DNA from 2 places in the Bacillus sp. z14 (2026) genome. Region 1 is predicted to be linked to the other one. Evidence: riboswitches for the same ligand, from Rfam matches in the RefSeq annotation. Region 1 holds a riboswitch; the other holds the start of a gene.
What was found. Region 1 has a riboswitch for glycine ahead of gcvT (glycine cleavage system aminomethyltransferase GcvT). Riboswitches for the same ligand answer to the same signal wherever they lie in the genome.
Positions count from the first base shown of each region.

Region 1 (7,701 bases):
CCCCACCACTGATAAGCAAAAATGGCAAGTAATCCAGATTCCAGCAACTTCCCTCATTATCGTTGAAGGTATATTTCTGCAAAGAAAAGAATGGAGAGCATTCTTTGATTTTATGATTTATCTAGATCGTTCCAGAGTAACTAGATTCAGCCGTGAAAGCAAGACCACACAGGAGAATATCGATAAATTTCAAAATCGATACTGGAAAGCAGAAGAGTATTATATAAAGAAAGTTACCCCGCTAGAACGAGCTGATTTGGTTATCAAGAATGATGATTAGATCTTTAGGATGGATCTAATTAAAACAGCCCTTCCGAACGATTCGGAAGGGCTGTTTAGATCGGTGAGCATCCTATTATTATTCAAATGCCTCATATACCTTTAATTTCTTTCCTTTAACAGTTTTATTCTTCATAGCCTGTAAGACGATTGGACCTTTATTGTTCAATATTTCAACAAATGTAGCCTGGTCTTGAATTGTGATAATTCCAATGTCTTCAGCAGATATGCCTTCAATTTTTGCAATTGTCCCCACAAAATCGACAGCTCTCAATTTCTTTTTCTTGCCGCCATTGAAAAACAGCTTCATAATTCCACTGTTTAATTCGGTCGTTTTATCTTCCTTTATCTCATTTTCGAACATTTTTGATTCGAAATTCGGCCTGCATTTTTCTACTTCTGCTTCAGTTGGCTCCTCTTTTACCTGAATAGCAAAGCCTATATATTCTTCTGTCTCTCTCAATAATTCTTCATCAAAAGGAGTTACAAAAGAAATGGCTACTCCCGTATGTCCCGCACGGCCCGTTCTTCCCGTCCTATGTACATAGGATTCCTTTTCCACTGGAAAATCGTAATTCAAGACATGTGTAATATTTTCAATATCAATTCCGCGCGCAGCGACATCCGTGGCAATTAAATATCGAAACTCACCCCGTTTAAATTGATTCATAACATCGAAGCGGTCCTCTTGATACATTCCACCATGAATTTTACCGCATGAATACTCCCATTTAACCAATGTATCAAACAGATTGTTTACCTGTTCCTGTGTGCGGCAAAAAACGATGCAGCTATCCGCATTCTCTATCGTCGTAACTTTCCTTAGCAGCTCCGCTTTCTTTTCATGCTTGACCCTATAATAAGAGTGTTCGATCAACTGAGTCGTCATCTCTTTTTTGTTAATTTCAATAAAGATTGGTTCTTTTAAATATTGATTGGATAGTTTTTGAATATCATCCGGCAATGTTGCTGAAAACAGCATGCTGATTCGTTCCTTAGGTAATTCATTTATAATGGCTTCAACCTGATCAATAAAGCCCATATTCAACATTTCATCTGCTTCATCAATTACCAAATAGCGAAGTTCATCAACATTTAATGTACCTTTTTGAATGTGATCCAACACTCTTCCAGGTGTTCCAACAACAATATGATTTTTTTGCTTAAGCTCCAGCTGCTGCTTAGCAAATGATTGCTTTCCATAAACAGCAGCTGCTTTAATCCGCTTAAATCGGCCAATATTCGTTAAATCTTCCTTCACCTGCGCAGCCAATTCTCTGGTCGGGGTTAGGATAAGTGCCTGAGGCTTATTTTCAATCCACTCTATATGATGGCAAATCGGGATTCCATACGCAGCTGTTTTCCCACTGCCAGTTTGTGCTTTTACGATAAGATCCTGATTACCAATCGCAATTGGAATCACCTTTTGCTGGACCTCTGTCGGTTGAAAATAATTCATTTTACTTAATGCCCGAATAATTTCGGGACTTATGTTAAAATCATTGAAGCTATGTTCAGTCATGTATGTTCCTCTTTTTCGGTTACTTAGCTGATTCTCCACTTGAGAGATGCTTTTATCCATTATACCTGATTGGCACTGAATAATCGAAATTAGAACGATACTCTAATCTCAGGCTACCGTTCTAAAACACTGTATAATAATGAATCTCGCCAGCCTTCTCTCATGAACAAATGGTCGCGAATGATTCCTTCTCTAACCATTCCGACTTTCTCCAACACCTTAGCTGAACCTATATTTCTTGGATCACAGGTTGCAAATATACGATGCAGGTTCAGTTCCTTAAATCCAAATTCAATTAACAAAGACGCGACTTCTGTCGCCACTCCCTTTCCCCAATAATCCGGATTAACAACATAGCCAATTTCTCCAGCTTTATTAGTGAAACTTCGTATTGTAAGTTCTCCGGCCCCAATCATATTTCCATTATAAATAATTGCGAAGACAAACCTTGCTCTTGGTTTTTGTGTTGAATCCTCGATTACTTGGCTCACGAATTTTTTCGATTCTTCTTCCGTATTCGGTCCCCATGGCTGATACTGACAAACTATATCCTGTGATGCGTATTTATGTACATCAACCCAATCACTACTAATCATTTCTCTCAGCATGATTCTTTCATTTGAAAGGCAGAATATATTTTCGATCGTATTTCCCTCCCTATCCTGAACGACAGATTATTCATTCTTCTAAAAAAGCAGCTATCTGGTCAGGATAGCTGCTAAAATGTATTCTTATTAATTTTGATATCTCAATACAGGCTTACGAGCAGCCAGTGCCTCGTCCAAACGGCTGATTACCGTTGTATGTGGTGCTTCCTGTACGATTTCCGGATTCTCCTCTGCTTCTCTGGCAATTTGAATCATAGCATCAATAAAGCCATCCAGTGTTTCTTTTGATTCTGTTTCTGTCGGCTCAATCATCATACATTCTTCTACATTCAAAGGGAAATAAATGGTTGGTGGATGATAGCCAAAGTCTAACAATCTCTTGGCAATATCAAGAGCCCGAACACCAAGTTTCTTCTGACGTTTTCCGCTGATAACAAACTCATGCTTACAGTGCTTATCATATGGGAGATCATAGTACTCTGCCAATCTTCTCATCATATAGTTTGCATTTAAGACAGCATACTCCGTTACTGCCTTCAATCCGTCTGGTCCCATAGACCGAATATACGTATAGGCACGGACATTGATTCCAAAATTTCCATAGTACGGCTTTACTCTGCCAATTGATTGCGGACGATTGTAATCAAGCTGATAGCCATTCTCTTCTTTTACAATAAGAGGTTTTGGTAAGAACGGAATTAACTCCTTCTTAACCCCAACCGGCCCTGAACCTGGCCCACCGCCGCCATGTGGTCCAGTAAATGTCTTATGCAAGTTAAGATGAACAACGTCAAATCCCATATCACCCGGGCGAGCCTTGGATAGTACAGCATTCAGATTGGCACCGTCATAGTATAGTTTTCCACCGGCATCATGAATAATTTCGGCCATCTCGATGATCTGTTCTTCAAAAAGCCCCAGTGTATTCGGATTTGTAAGCATTAAGGCTGCTGTATCTTTCCCTACAACACTCTTCAAATCTTCCAGATCTACTAAACCATCCGGACCTGACTTCACGGTAACAGTTTGCAATCCCGCAACTGTGGCTGAGGCAGGATTCGTACCATGCGCAGAATCAGGAACAATTACTTTTACGCGGTCAAAATCACCATTCGCCTCATGATAGGCACGAATCATCATTAATCCCGTCCACTCTCCATGCGCTCCCGCAGCCGGTTGCAAAGTGACTTCGTCCATACCTGTGATTTCCTTTAGACTTTGCTGCAAATCATACATTAACTCTAAAGAACCCTGTACAGCTTCTGCATCCTGCAGAGGATGAACATGTGCAAATCCATTTAGACGGGCAACATTCTCATTAATTTTCGGATTATATTTCATGGTACAGGAACCGAGCGGATAGAAACCGGAATCGACGCCATGATTTCTTCTCGAAAGTGCCGTGTAATGACGCATGATATCCAACTCGGATACTTCAGGCAGCTTTGGTTCCTCTGTGCGAATGAACTCCTCAGGCAAAAGCTCAGTTAATGCTGACTCCGGAACATCCATTTCCGGCAACGAATAGCCGATACGGCCCGGCTTGGTTTGTTCAAATATTAATGGCTGATCCTGTTTATTCATGGAAATCCCCCAATTCCTGTGCAAATCTATCAATCTCTTCTTTTGTACGCAGCTCCGTCACTGCCACAAGCATATGATTGGTTAAGGCAGGATAATCACAAGCTAAATCATAACCACCAATTATGCCTTTTTGTAGGAGCATTTTATTAGCTGCAGCTACAGAACCATTTAACTTAACAACAAACTCATTGAAAGAAGGTCCTTCAAAGGCAATTTCAAGTCCATTTGCTTTTAATTGCTCCTTTGCATAATGCGCTTTTTGGAGATTTTGAAGCGCCATCTCCTGCACGCCTTTCTTACCTAACGCAGTCATTGCCACAGAGGCTGCGAGAGCATTTAATGCTTGGTTAGAGCAAATATTCGAGGTCGCTTTATCGCGACGAATATGCTGTTCCCTCGCCTGCAAGGTTAATACAAACCCACGCTTCCCATCCTCATCAACCGTTTGGCCAACCAAACGTCCAGGTACTTTTCTTATCAGCTTAGAAGTAACTGCAAAATATCCGCAATGAGGTCCGCCAAATGCAGCCGGGATTCCGAACGGCTGTGCATCCCCTATGACAATATCTGCACCAAAATCACCCGGCGGTTTCAAGACACCAAGTGAAAGTGGGTTACTTGAAACAATTAACATTCCTTTATGTTCATGAACAATTTGTTCAATTTCAGCTAAGTTTTCGATTCGGCCAAAGAAGTTTGGATATTGAGTAATAAAACCAGCTACCTCATCAGTCATCATACCCGCCAATTGTTCTGTATCCGTCACTCCATTTTTACAGGGGACAACTTCAAGCTCAAGATATTGGCCTTTTGCATAAGTGGATAAAACAGCCCGTGATTCCGGGTGCACTGTCTCTGAAACAAGCAGTTTCTTACGACGTGTATGTCCTGCTGAGAGCATGGCTGCCTCGGCCAGAGCAGTTCCCCCATCATACATGGAGGAGTTCGCCACATCCATTCCGGTCAGTTCACAAATCATCGTTTGAAATTCAAAAATAGCCTGCAATTCTCCCTGGGAAATCTCCGGTTGATACGGTGTATAAGCGGTATAAAACTCTGATCTTGAGATAACGTGATCAACGATGACTGGCATGTAATGGTCATATACTCCCGCTCCAAGAAAAGAACTATGGGTCCTGAGATTGGCATTTTTCTCGGCCAGCTCAGTTAATTCTTTCAGAAGTGCTGATTCAGACTTTGCTTTTTTTAGCTTGTATTCACCCTTAAACCTTACTTTTTCAGGTATATCAGAAAATAAGTCATCGATTGATTCTACACCAATCGCTGTTAACATCTGTTCAGTATCCTGCTCTGTCATTGGTAAATAACGATGCTTCATTTTTTTACTCCTCCTGCCTGAGTGCGTTTATAAAATGGAGTACTAACAATTTTCGCCTTTAATCTTTTTCCCCGTATCTCAACCTCGACTACCTCATCAAGGTTAGCGAATTCTACATTAATCAGGACAAGGCCTACGTTTTTCTTTAAGGTTGGGGATTGTGTTCCAGTGGTCACTTCCCCGATGTTTTCATCCTTAACGAAAACCGGGTACCCATGTCTCGGAATACCGCGGTCAATCATTTCGATTCCGACAAGCTTTCTAGGGGCGCTATTTTCCTTCTGTTCCTTTAAAACTTCCTTACCAATAAAATGTTCTTTATCGGTTTTTACAGCGAACCCAATCCCCGCTTCGATAGGTGTAATCTCTGGAGATAACTCTTGGCCATATAAAGGAAGTTTTGCTTCAAACCGAAGCGTATCTCTTGCCCCAAGTCCACATGGAACCAATCCCTTATCCTTACCGAATTCTAAAAGATCTTTCCAAAGCTTCACTGTATCTTCACTCTTACAGTACAATTCAAATCCATCTTCACCGGTGTAGCCAGTTCTTGAAACAAGTACACTAATGCCATTTATCATGACATCTTCACGAAAAGCAAAGAAACCAATGGTATTGAGATCTACTTCCTCTGCAAGGTTCTGTAATATATCAGCTGCAAGCGGTCCCTGTAATGCCAATTGCCCTATTTGTTCCGATATATTTTTTAGTTCTACATCTTCGCTCGCATGCTTTTTTAACCACTCAAAATCTTTATCAATATTAGATGCGTTCACAACTAACAAATAATCATCTTCACCTTTTTTATAAATAATCAGGTCATCAACCGTTCCGCCATTCTCATAGCACATAGCAGTATACTGTGCCCGGCCCGTTTTCAGCTTACTGACATCGTTGGTCATCATCAGCTGCAAAAATGGTAAAGACCCAGCACCCTTAATCATGAATTCGCCCATATGTGATACATCAAAGAGGCCTGCTTTTGTACGCACTGATTCATGCTCCTGTTTAATGCCCGAAAATTGGACAGGCAATTCCCAGCCGCCAAAATCAATTGTTTTTCCTCCGTACTCCCTGTACACACTGATCAGCGGAGTCTGCTTTAATTCTCCCATCCTTACCCTCCTAAAATATTCGTTTTATACGGATTCTCTTGCTTGTTATGCCATTTAAATGATTGCTTGTTAACTTATTAAGTAAAACGCCGCTTTTCCACATTTGACCGAAGCGATATATCCTTCAGCGATCCACGAAAAAAAGGACAGAAACCTCCCTTATTAGGGGGGCTCTGTCCTGATACCTGAAAGTTTACCGCCGGGTAACGTACTTCGGCGTTTCCTCTTGGGTGGCTTCACAATAAAGGAAGCGCTCTCCAGAGATGCGTCCAGCAAGAGTCTCTGTACCTGAGAGATTCATGGATTCACCATTTGCTCCTTCGGTGCCGCAAATACGGTCTCTCCCCTTGCCTTCATTCGCTCATATAATTATGTAAATTGGTCATACTAAACAAAAAGCAAGAGATAAGCCGTTTTCTAAATAGTCTTACATTTATATCCTACCATCAACAATTATCAGGTGGCAACATTTACGTTATCTCGATGAATGATTGGAAACTAAAAAAATATCAGTAACACCTCAGCTTTATTGGGGCAAAAAAATTGTTTAGGCGTCACTGAATAAATTCCTTATAATTTTCTGCCATCCGCATAAAGCATTTAATCAGATTTTAGCCGGAGATTAAACTCCTACTATTGTTTAGAAATTAATGACACCACCTATACCTATATAAGGTAAGAGAATTCTATTGAATTTAGTTAAATTACAATCAAGCATTTATCTAACTAGCTTAAATAAAGAAAGTTGGGATTCACATTGAGTTTAACACCAAAGGTCTATTTTGATGAAGATTGGGAAAAGGAGCTTGAGGAAAAGATTATGGAGGATGGCCCCTGGTGCAGCTACTCCCTTTTTAAACTCGGATTGGATGCCGAAAAGCATAATCTGATTCCAGATTTCAACGGCCTCCTTGCACCAAAGCATTTATCAGGATTTACACCTTTAACCCATCAGCTCGAAGCTGCTACCGAAGTCATTGAAAGAATGAATGGTAAAGCCATATTAGCTGATGAAGTAGGTCTTGGTAAAACAATAGAGGCCGGTCTGATCTTAAAGGAATATATGATTCGGGGCCTGGCAAGCAAAATACTAATACTAGTCCCAGCCTCTCTCGTATCTCAATGGGCACAGGAGCTTAATCAGAAGTTTCACATACCAGCTGTCATATACAGAAAGGGGTATGGGTGGGATTCTGAATGTATAATCACTTCCATAGATACTGCTAAACGAGAGCCTCATCGTTCTGCCATACT
Region 1 covers NZ_JBZFQK010000001.1:1,008,937-1,016,637, forward strand. Annotated here, with positions in the region: partial or broken gene AC4G3O_RS04750 (kinase) at 1-280, shown strand, start outside; gene AC4G3O_RS04755 (DEAD/DEAH box helicase) at 359-1,801, opposite strand; gene AC4G3O_RS04760 (GNAT family N-acetyltransferase) at 1,915-2,409, opposite strand; gene gcvPB (aminomethyl-transferring glycine dehydrogenase subunit GcvPB) at 2,536-3,993, opposite strand; gene gcvPA (aminomethyl-transferring glycine dehydrogenase subunit GcvPA) at 3,986-5,332, opposite strand; gene gcvT (glycine cleavage system aminomethyltransferase GcvT) at 5,329-6,447, opposite strand; glycine riboswitch at 6,619-6,710, opposite strand; glycine riboswitch at 6,714-6,804, opposite strand; gene AC4G3O_RS04780 (DEAD/DEAH box helicase) at 7,268-7,701, shown strand, end outside.

Region 2 (7,701 bases), on a different contig from region 1:
TTGGCTATCGTGAAAACCGTATTGGATGGTATTCAAATCGTTGGTTCCTTAGTTGGTACACGTAAGGATTTAGAAGAGGCTTTCCAATTTGGAGCAGAGGGCAAAGTAGTGCCAATCGTTGAAACAAGATGCTTGCATGAAGTAAATGATATTTTTGAAGAAATGGAAGCAGGTAAAATCCAGGGCCGTATGGTCATCGATATGCACAAACACGAATAATTCCAATCAATAACCTTAAGTAATAAACCTCAAGCAGAATACTATAGAAAAAAAATGCACTCCAATTGTTAAGTGTAATCTAACAACTGGAGTGCATTATTATTTTTGCTTTTGCTCTATTATCATAATCTCTTCTTTTTATGATAGTTATATAAAATGAACAATAAGACAAACCATAATGGTGTAAGCAGCATTGCTAAGCGTGTTTCCGCAGCAATGAGCATTACAATCAGTATGAAAGCAAACATACCTAGGATTACATAATTTATAGCTGGTGTTAATGGAGCTTTGAATGTAGATTTAGCTCTTAAATCAGGTCTTGTTTTTACATATTTGATATGCGAGATTAAAATAATGCTCCATACCCAAATGAAACAGATGGCGCTGATTGTTGTGACGATTGTAAAGGCCTGCTCTGGTATCAGCTTGCTAAGCAGTGCACCGACAGAAACTACAATAGTAGAAGTTAATAATGCATTGCTCGGTACATGGTGTTTATTTAATTTGCCAAGTTTTTTTGGTGCTTCATTATGATTGCTTAAGTTGTACATTATCCGGCTGGTTGAGAATAAACCGCTGTTTGCAGCAGAGGCTGCCGATGTTAATACAACAAAGTTGATAATACCTGCCGCCATTGGAATCCCGATTAAGGCGAAGACACCTACAAATGGGCTGCTTGTCGCACTTAATTGATCCCAAGGATTGATGCATAAAATAACAAATAAGGCACCTACATAAAACAGTAAAATCCGTACCGGTATTTTGTTGATAGCAGATGGAATGTTTTTTCGTGGATTAGCTGTTTCAGCAGCAGATACACCAATAAGTTCAACTCCGACGAAGGAGAAGACAACCATTTGCAGTGATAGTAAGAACCCTGATATTCCATTCGGGAACATGCCGCCATGATTCCAAAGGTTAGAAACAGAAACAGTTCCGCTATCTGTTTCAAATCCAATCACAAGCAGTACGATTCCTACGACAATTAGTGCAACAATAGTGACGACTTTAATAATCGCAAACCAGAATTCCAACTCACCAAACAGTTTGACGGTTAATAGATTTAATCCTAATAGAATTACTAAACAGATGATGGCAGGCACCCATTGCGGGATATCAAACCAGTATTGTGTATATAAACCAACAGCGATAATATCAGCCATGGCTGTCATAATCCAGCAGAACCAATACGTCCAGCCAGTCACAAATCCAGCCCATGGACCCAAATATTCAGCTGCGAAATCGATAAATGATGTATGATTTGTATTGGATAAAAGTAATTCACCCAGTGCTCTCATAACAAAAAATAGAGCTACTCCGATAATCAGATAAGAAAATAAGATGGATGGACCGGCTAAATGAATGGATTTTCCGGAGCCTAAAAATAAGCCGGTTCCAATTGTGCCCCCAATTGCTATTAATTGTACATGACGATTTTTTAAATCCCTTTTTAACTCTTGCTTAGCCAAGTTGCATGCCCCCGTTTAATCTTAGATGTCTAAAACAGGCACCTAGTAAAATAGATATTTATCATTTTTCTCGCTTTATTTAGATACTATGTCTCACCTCACTATTGATATTTGACAATAAAAAAAGAGATTGGTTGTCTCCAATCTCTAAAAGGGCAAGAATAACAAAAATCGTTACCATTCTGTCCTTTTGCCTGAGATTGTGAATCCTTCGGCGCTGTATAAATACAGTCTCTCCAGAAGCTGCTCCCGCCATAGTTTTATCCACAGCGATCAAAGCGTGCTATATTAAATTATCAATTATTAGATTATGTTAACTTATTAACATAATTCTGAAAAAATATTATGAAAAAAATGCTATCACTAAATTATTATGTTGTCAAACTAAGTACATGTAATTAAATGATTTGTTGAAGCATATGGAAGAGCCCAAGATTTACTTGAAATATATATAATCCATATGCTTTTGAACAATCAATTAATGATACTAAACAAGCTTCAGTTCTGATAAACCATACTATAAGTATTAAATAGTAAAGAAAGGTACTAGGTATCTCTCTTTTTTTGTTTTTTCCTTTAGAAATATAAGCATGGCAATGAGGTTAAGGGGAAGGCCAGAATCGAGAGCTCTCTTTTTCATGTTTATCTTAGCAGTAGCACAATTCATTCTGAAAAAAAGACCAAATCCATAAGGGATTTGGTCTTTAATCTACATTATTAAAAGGCAAATTCAAATTTAGAGTTCATCCGCTATCCCCAGCAGGATAATACCGAAGATAACAACTGCGATGATCATGTATTGTTTTTTAGTCAGCTTCTCTTTTAGGAAGATTCGTGACAGGATAATTGAAAAGATACTGTAAGAAGCAATCAATGGTGCTGCGATAATTGCATAGCCTGATGCCATGGCAAATACGTAGAAAAATTGACCAATCGTTTCCAAAATAGCTGCTATCCCTTTATCGCGCTCTTTAAATACATGGAAGGATTCCTTCTTTATAAAGCGAAGATAGATAAAACATACGGCAGCGCATAGGAAAAAGGTATATTCATACGCAAGTAAAGCTGAATTTTCGCTGATTAGATTCAATTCATCCAGATAGATGGCATCCGCAAATGTAGCAAGTCCATCAATAATGCAATATAAAATTGGGAAGATAATAGCCAAGAAACCAATTTGGTATTTTTTATCGATATGCTCAGAATTCAGTCGACGAGCTTCATCTTCTGCTCTTTTTTCCAGAACGGCTATCCCCACAATCCCAAGAGTGATGATGATAATCCCAAGTACTTCAATGATACTTAGCTCATGAGTGAAAAAGATGAAGAGCAGAATGCTTGTTACGACACCTGAGGAATTCTGTATTGGTGAGGCGATAGACAATTCAATATAGCGCAAACCAATATACCCAAATGCCATGGAAAGGATGTATAAAGAAGATACTGGTAAATAATGAATCATCTCCATTGGATTGAACTGTATATCTTTTATAATCATATAGGCTGTTGCATGAATTCCCATGACAAGACCAACCATGATGATAATTTTAATATGGCTGTACTTGTCGTTGCTGTCTGATCCCTTTTTATAAAATAGGTCAGCACCACCCCATGCTAAAGCTGTTAGTAGTGAAAAAATAAACCACATAACGATTCTCCTTGTTGAAGTTTAATAAGCTTTCTGAACCCCGTATAACAAGACATACAAAATCGTTTACTCAAGTGAGAAGACGTTACTGCTGCTATTGCAAAACGGAGAGCAGAGCTGTGAATAAAAATGAATTTTAATAGAGTCACAGAGTCAAGAATATAATTTCATTGTAAACTGTGTCAAGGGATTTAAAGGATGAATCTATAATAGAAGTGTGCATTTAATATAACAATAGTAATGAAAGGGCTATCTTTTTGTTTTTCTTAATTTTTCAAATATAATAAAGGGAGAATTAACAATTATAGAAGAGGATGGAAAGTTCGCTAACCAGGGGAGATGGCTATGTTAGATTTAGTCCCAATTATGCTTGAAAAGGTAGGCATTATTGTCATTGTAGCCTTTTTAATTTCTAAAATGAATTCCTTTCGCCAAATCATTCACCCAGACCATAATCTAAATGAGCAGTTGAAATTATTTCTATTATTCGGCATGTTTGGGATTATTAGTAATTATACTGGAATAGAAGTTTATCATTCTATGGTTGAAGAGAATAGATGGCTTTCAGCTATTGGAGAAGATAGTGCCATTGCTAATACAAGAGTGATGGGTGTTGTGATAGGCGGATTATTGGGAGGTCCCGTTGTTGGAGGAGGAGCTGGTCTGATAGCCGGTATACACCGTTATACATTGGGAGGGTTTACAGCCTTTTCCTGCGCCCTTTCTACCATCCTGGCCGGAATATTGGCAGGGTATATAGGCAACAGAAGAAAAAGGAGCGGGGGTCAGATAACTCCTTTGTTTGCTGCAGGAATTGGGATGTCCCTCGAAGCTTTGCAAATGGTGATTATCCTTGCGACTGCCAAACCTCTTGAGCATGCATGGAGCCTCGTGCAGTTTATCGGTTTACCAATGATCACCATGAATGGATTCGGAACACTATTATTTATGCTGATCGTTCAGTCTATAAAACGTGATGGGGAGATAGCGCGTGCGAATCAAACCAATCAGGCATTTTTAATTGCGGACCAGACTCTTCCGCATTTTCGACAGGGCTTAAACACCCAATCATGCAAAGAAATATCAAAAATTATGCTTAATTTAACCGATGCAGATGCTGTCTCTATCACGGATGAACATTTGGTTCTTGCACATTTGGGGGCAGCCTCCGATCATCATAAACCTGGCGTGAAGCCGAGTACTGGGCTGACTAAAAAAGTACTTGAATCAGGATATGTTTCAATAGCCAAATCGAAGGAGGAAATCGAGTGCAGGCATAAGGACTGTCCGCTCGTAGCTGCCATCGTCCTCCCTTTAAAAGTGAAGGGGGAAATCTCTGGAACTTTAAAATTGTATTATACAAAGCCGGATAAATTAGACAGAGTTCAGCAGCAGTTAGCAGAGGGGCTGGCTAATTTATTTTCAACTCAGCTTGAGCTGGCAGAAGCGGAAAGGCAGGCGAGGCTTTTAAAGGATGCTGAGATAAAAGCCCTGCAGGCTCAGATTCATCCACACTTCTTATTTAATAGTTTAAATACGATATCTGCCTTATGCCGGACTGATCCTGATAAAGCTCGTAAACTACTATTGGAATTAAGTTTATTTTTTCGAGGCAATTTACAGGGAGCCAGACAGTTGCTGATCCCGTTAGAAAAAGAGCTGGAAAATGTGAAAGCCTATTTATCTTTAGAGCAAACACGTTTTCCTCATAAATATGAAGTTAATTTTGATATAGAGAATGGATTAGAAAATGTATTGATTCCCCCATTTTTATTGCAGCCTTTGGTAGAGAATGCGATTCATTATGCATTTCCACAAAGAAAACAGTTTGGGAAAATTAATATACAAGTGTGCTCACATGGCAATTATATGAGAATGATTGTTGCGGATAATGGACAGGGGATTGTGGAAGAAAGGTTGAAAAGTCTGAGCAAGCAGGTTGTACCGTCAGCCGGTGGAAACGGTACAGCCATTTTTAATATTAGTGAACGCTTAAAAGGTATTTATAATAACCAAGCCCATTTTAAGGTTGATAGCAAAGTGGGTGAGGGCACCACTGTTAATATCTTAATCCCGCTGGAAAGTAAAGGAGGTGACGAGCAGGATGCTACGAGCCTATGTAGTGGATGATGAACCATTAGCCAGGGACGAATTGAAATATTTACTAGCAAGAAGCAGAGAAGTGGAGATCTTGGGTGAGAGTGATTGTATAGATGATGCATTACATGATATTCCACTGTTAAAGCCGGATATTGTCTTCTTAGATATTGAATTAGCGGGAGAGAACGGATTACATTTAGCCGCTAAACTAGAAGGTCTGAACCCGGTTCCAGCTATCGTTTTTGCGACTGCCTATGACGAGTATGCTCTTCAGGCTTTTGACGTAAATGCGGTAGATTATCTTTTGAAACCGTTCAGTGAAGAACGTATTCATAAAATGCTGGACAAAGTTAAAAAGCTTCATTTACACACAAAGGAGCCTGGAAAAGTAGATACCAGTAATCTTCAATGTAAGGGAAAAATAGCTGTTATGACAGAAGAAAAAATTATATTGCTTACATGCAATGATATCGTATTCCTAGAATCATACGAAGGAAAGTGTAAAATCCGGGCTGTTAATCATCTTTATAAAGTAAGTGAGGCACTGATTGGATTAGAAAAAAAATTGCCCCGGACACAATTCTTTCGGGTACATCGGAGCTATCTTGTGAATATCGATCATATCGTGGAGATATTACCATGGTTTAATTCAACCTATAACTTACGTATGTCGGATGGTTCCGAGGTTCCAGTCAGTCGAACCTATGTAAAGGAACTGAAACAATTACTAGGATTATAGGATTGATTTGCTATTCATTAGTTGTAAGTTGTAATTCATCCCATTTATTTTGCGGTTCATTTTGAAAATGAGGTGTAAGTGTTTTCATTTGATAATATGAAAATATAATACGTATGCAAAAAAGGGGGAACACCAAAAATGAATGCGATTACAATTGTTATTGGTTCGATTTGTATCCTTTTAATAGCCTATCGTTTGTATGGGACATTTATGGCGGCCAAGGTGTTAAAATTATCCAATGATAAACCAACACCAGCTGAAAAGCTTGAGGATGGTCAGGACTATGTGCCAACAAATAAATGGGTAGTATTTGGACACCATTTTGCAGCCATTGCTGCTGCAGGCCCATTGGTTGGTCCGATTTTGGCAGCTCAGTTTGGTTATTTACCCGGTCTGATTTGGCTATTGGTTGGGGCAGTAATTGGAGGAGCAGTTCATGATACAGTAGTGCTCTTTGCCTCTATGCGCCGCGATGGTAAATCATTATCCGAGGTAGCAAAAGAAGAACTTGGACCTGTAGCAGGATTCTGTACAGGATTGGCCATGCTATTCATTATCACAATTACGATGGCAGGTTTGTCATTGGTTGTACTTGGAGCACTTGAAAGAAACCCATGGGGTACATTTGCGGTAGGGATTACAATTCCGATTGCGATGTTAGTGGGAATCTATCATAAAAAGACAGGGAATTTAAAAGTCCCGACGACCGTTGGATTTATCTTAATTATGCTAGCAATTTTCTTTGGTCCACAAATTCAGGGAACATGGTTAGGCGATTTCTTAACGCTTGAAAAGAGCACTCTTGCTATTATATTACCAGTCTATGCCTTTTTCGCTGCTGCACTTCCTGTTTGGTTATTGCTTGCACCACGTGATTATTTAAGTACATTTATGAAAATAGGAGTTTTCGCGGCACTTATCATTGGTGTATTTATCGTTAACCCTTCAGTTGAGTTTCCTGCTATTATTCCAGATTTCATTAACGGTGGAGGTCCAATTGTGGCCGGCCCAGTATGGCCGTTTATTTCAATCACAATTGCCTGTGGTGCCATTTCAGGTTTCCATGCTTTTGTTGGATCAGGTACTACTCCGAAAATGGTCAGCCGTTGGAGCGATATTAAAGGTGTAGCCTTTGGTGCGATGCTAGTAGAATGTTTAGTGGCTATTATGGCATTGATTGCTGCAGTTGCCCTTCAACCTGGAGATTATTTTGCGATTAACTCTACACCTGAAGTCTATTCAACATTGGGAATGGAAACAGTCCATTTAGATAGATTGGAAGAAGCAGTAGATATGGACCTTGAAGGAAGAACGGGTGGAGCAGTAACACTTGCTGTTGGTATGACGGAAATCTTTACCAGTGTACCATTCTTCCAACACTTAGCTTCCTATTTTTATCAATTCGTAATCCTGTTTGAGGCGGTATTTATTTTAACAGCGATTGATTCAGGAACCAGGGTTGCCAGATATCTCATCCAGGACTTCTTTGGAGACTTTATTAAACCTTTGAAACGAACAGATTCTCT
Region 2 covers NZ_JBZFQK010000004.1:132,455-140,155, forward strand. Annotated here, with positions in the region: gene adhP (alcohol dehydrogenase AdhP) at 1-219, shown strand, start outside; gene AC4G3O_RS14635 (amino acid permease) at 342-1,688, opposite strand; glycine riboswitch at 1,861-1,938, opposite strand; gene AC4G3O_RS14640 (DMT family transporter) at 2,425-3,336, opposite strand; gene AC4G3O_RS14645 (sensor histidine kinase) at 3,682-5,466, shown strand; gene AC4G3O_RS14650 (LytR/AlgR family response regulator transcription factor) at 5,441-6,175, shown strand; gene AC4G3O_RS14655 (carbon starvation CstA family protein) at 6,314-7,701, shown strand, end outside.
Region 2: linked by a shared signal. The riboswitch ahead of AC4G3O_RS14635 (amino acid permease) and the one ahead of gcvT (glycine cleavage system aminomethyltransferase GcvT) in region 1 are both predicted to bind glycine.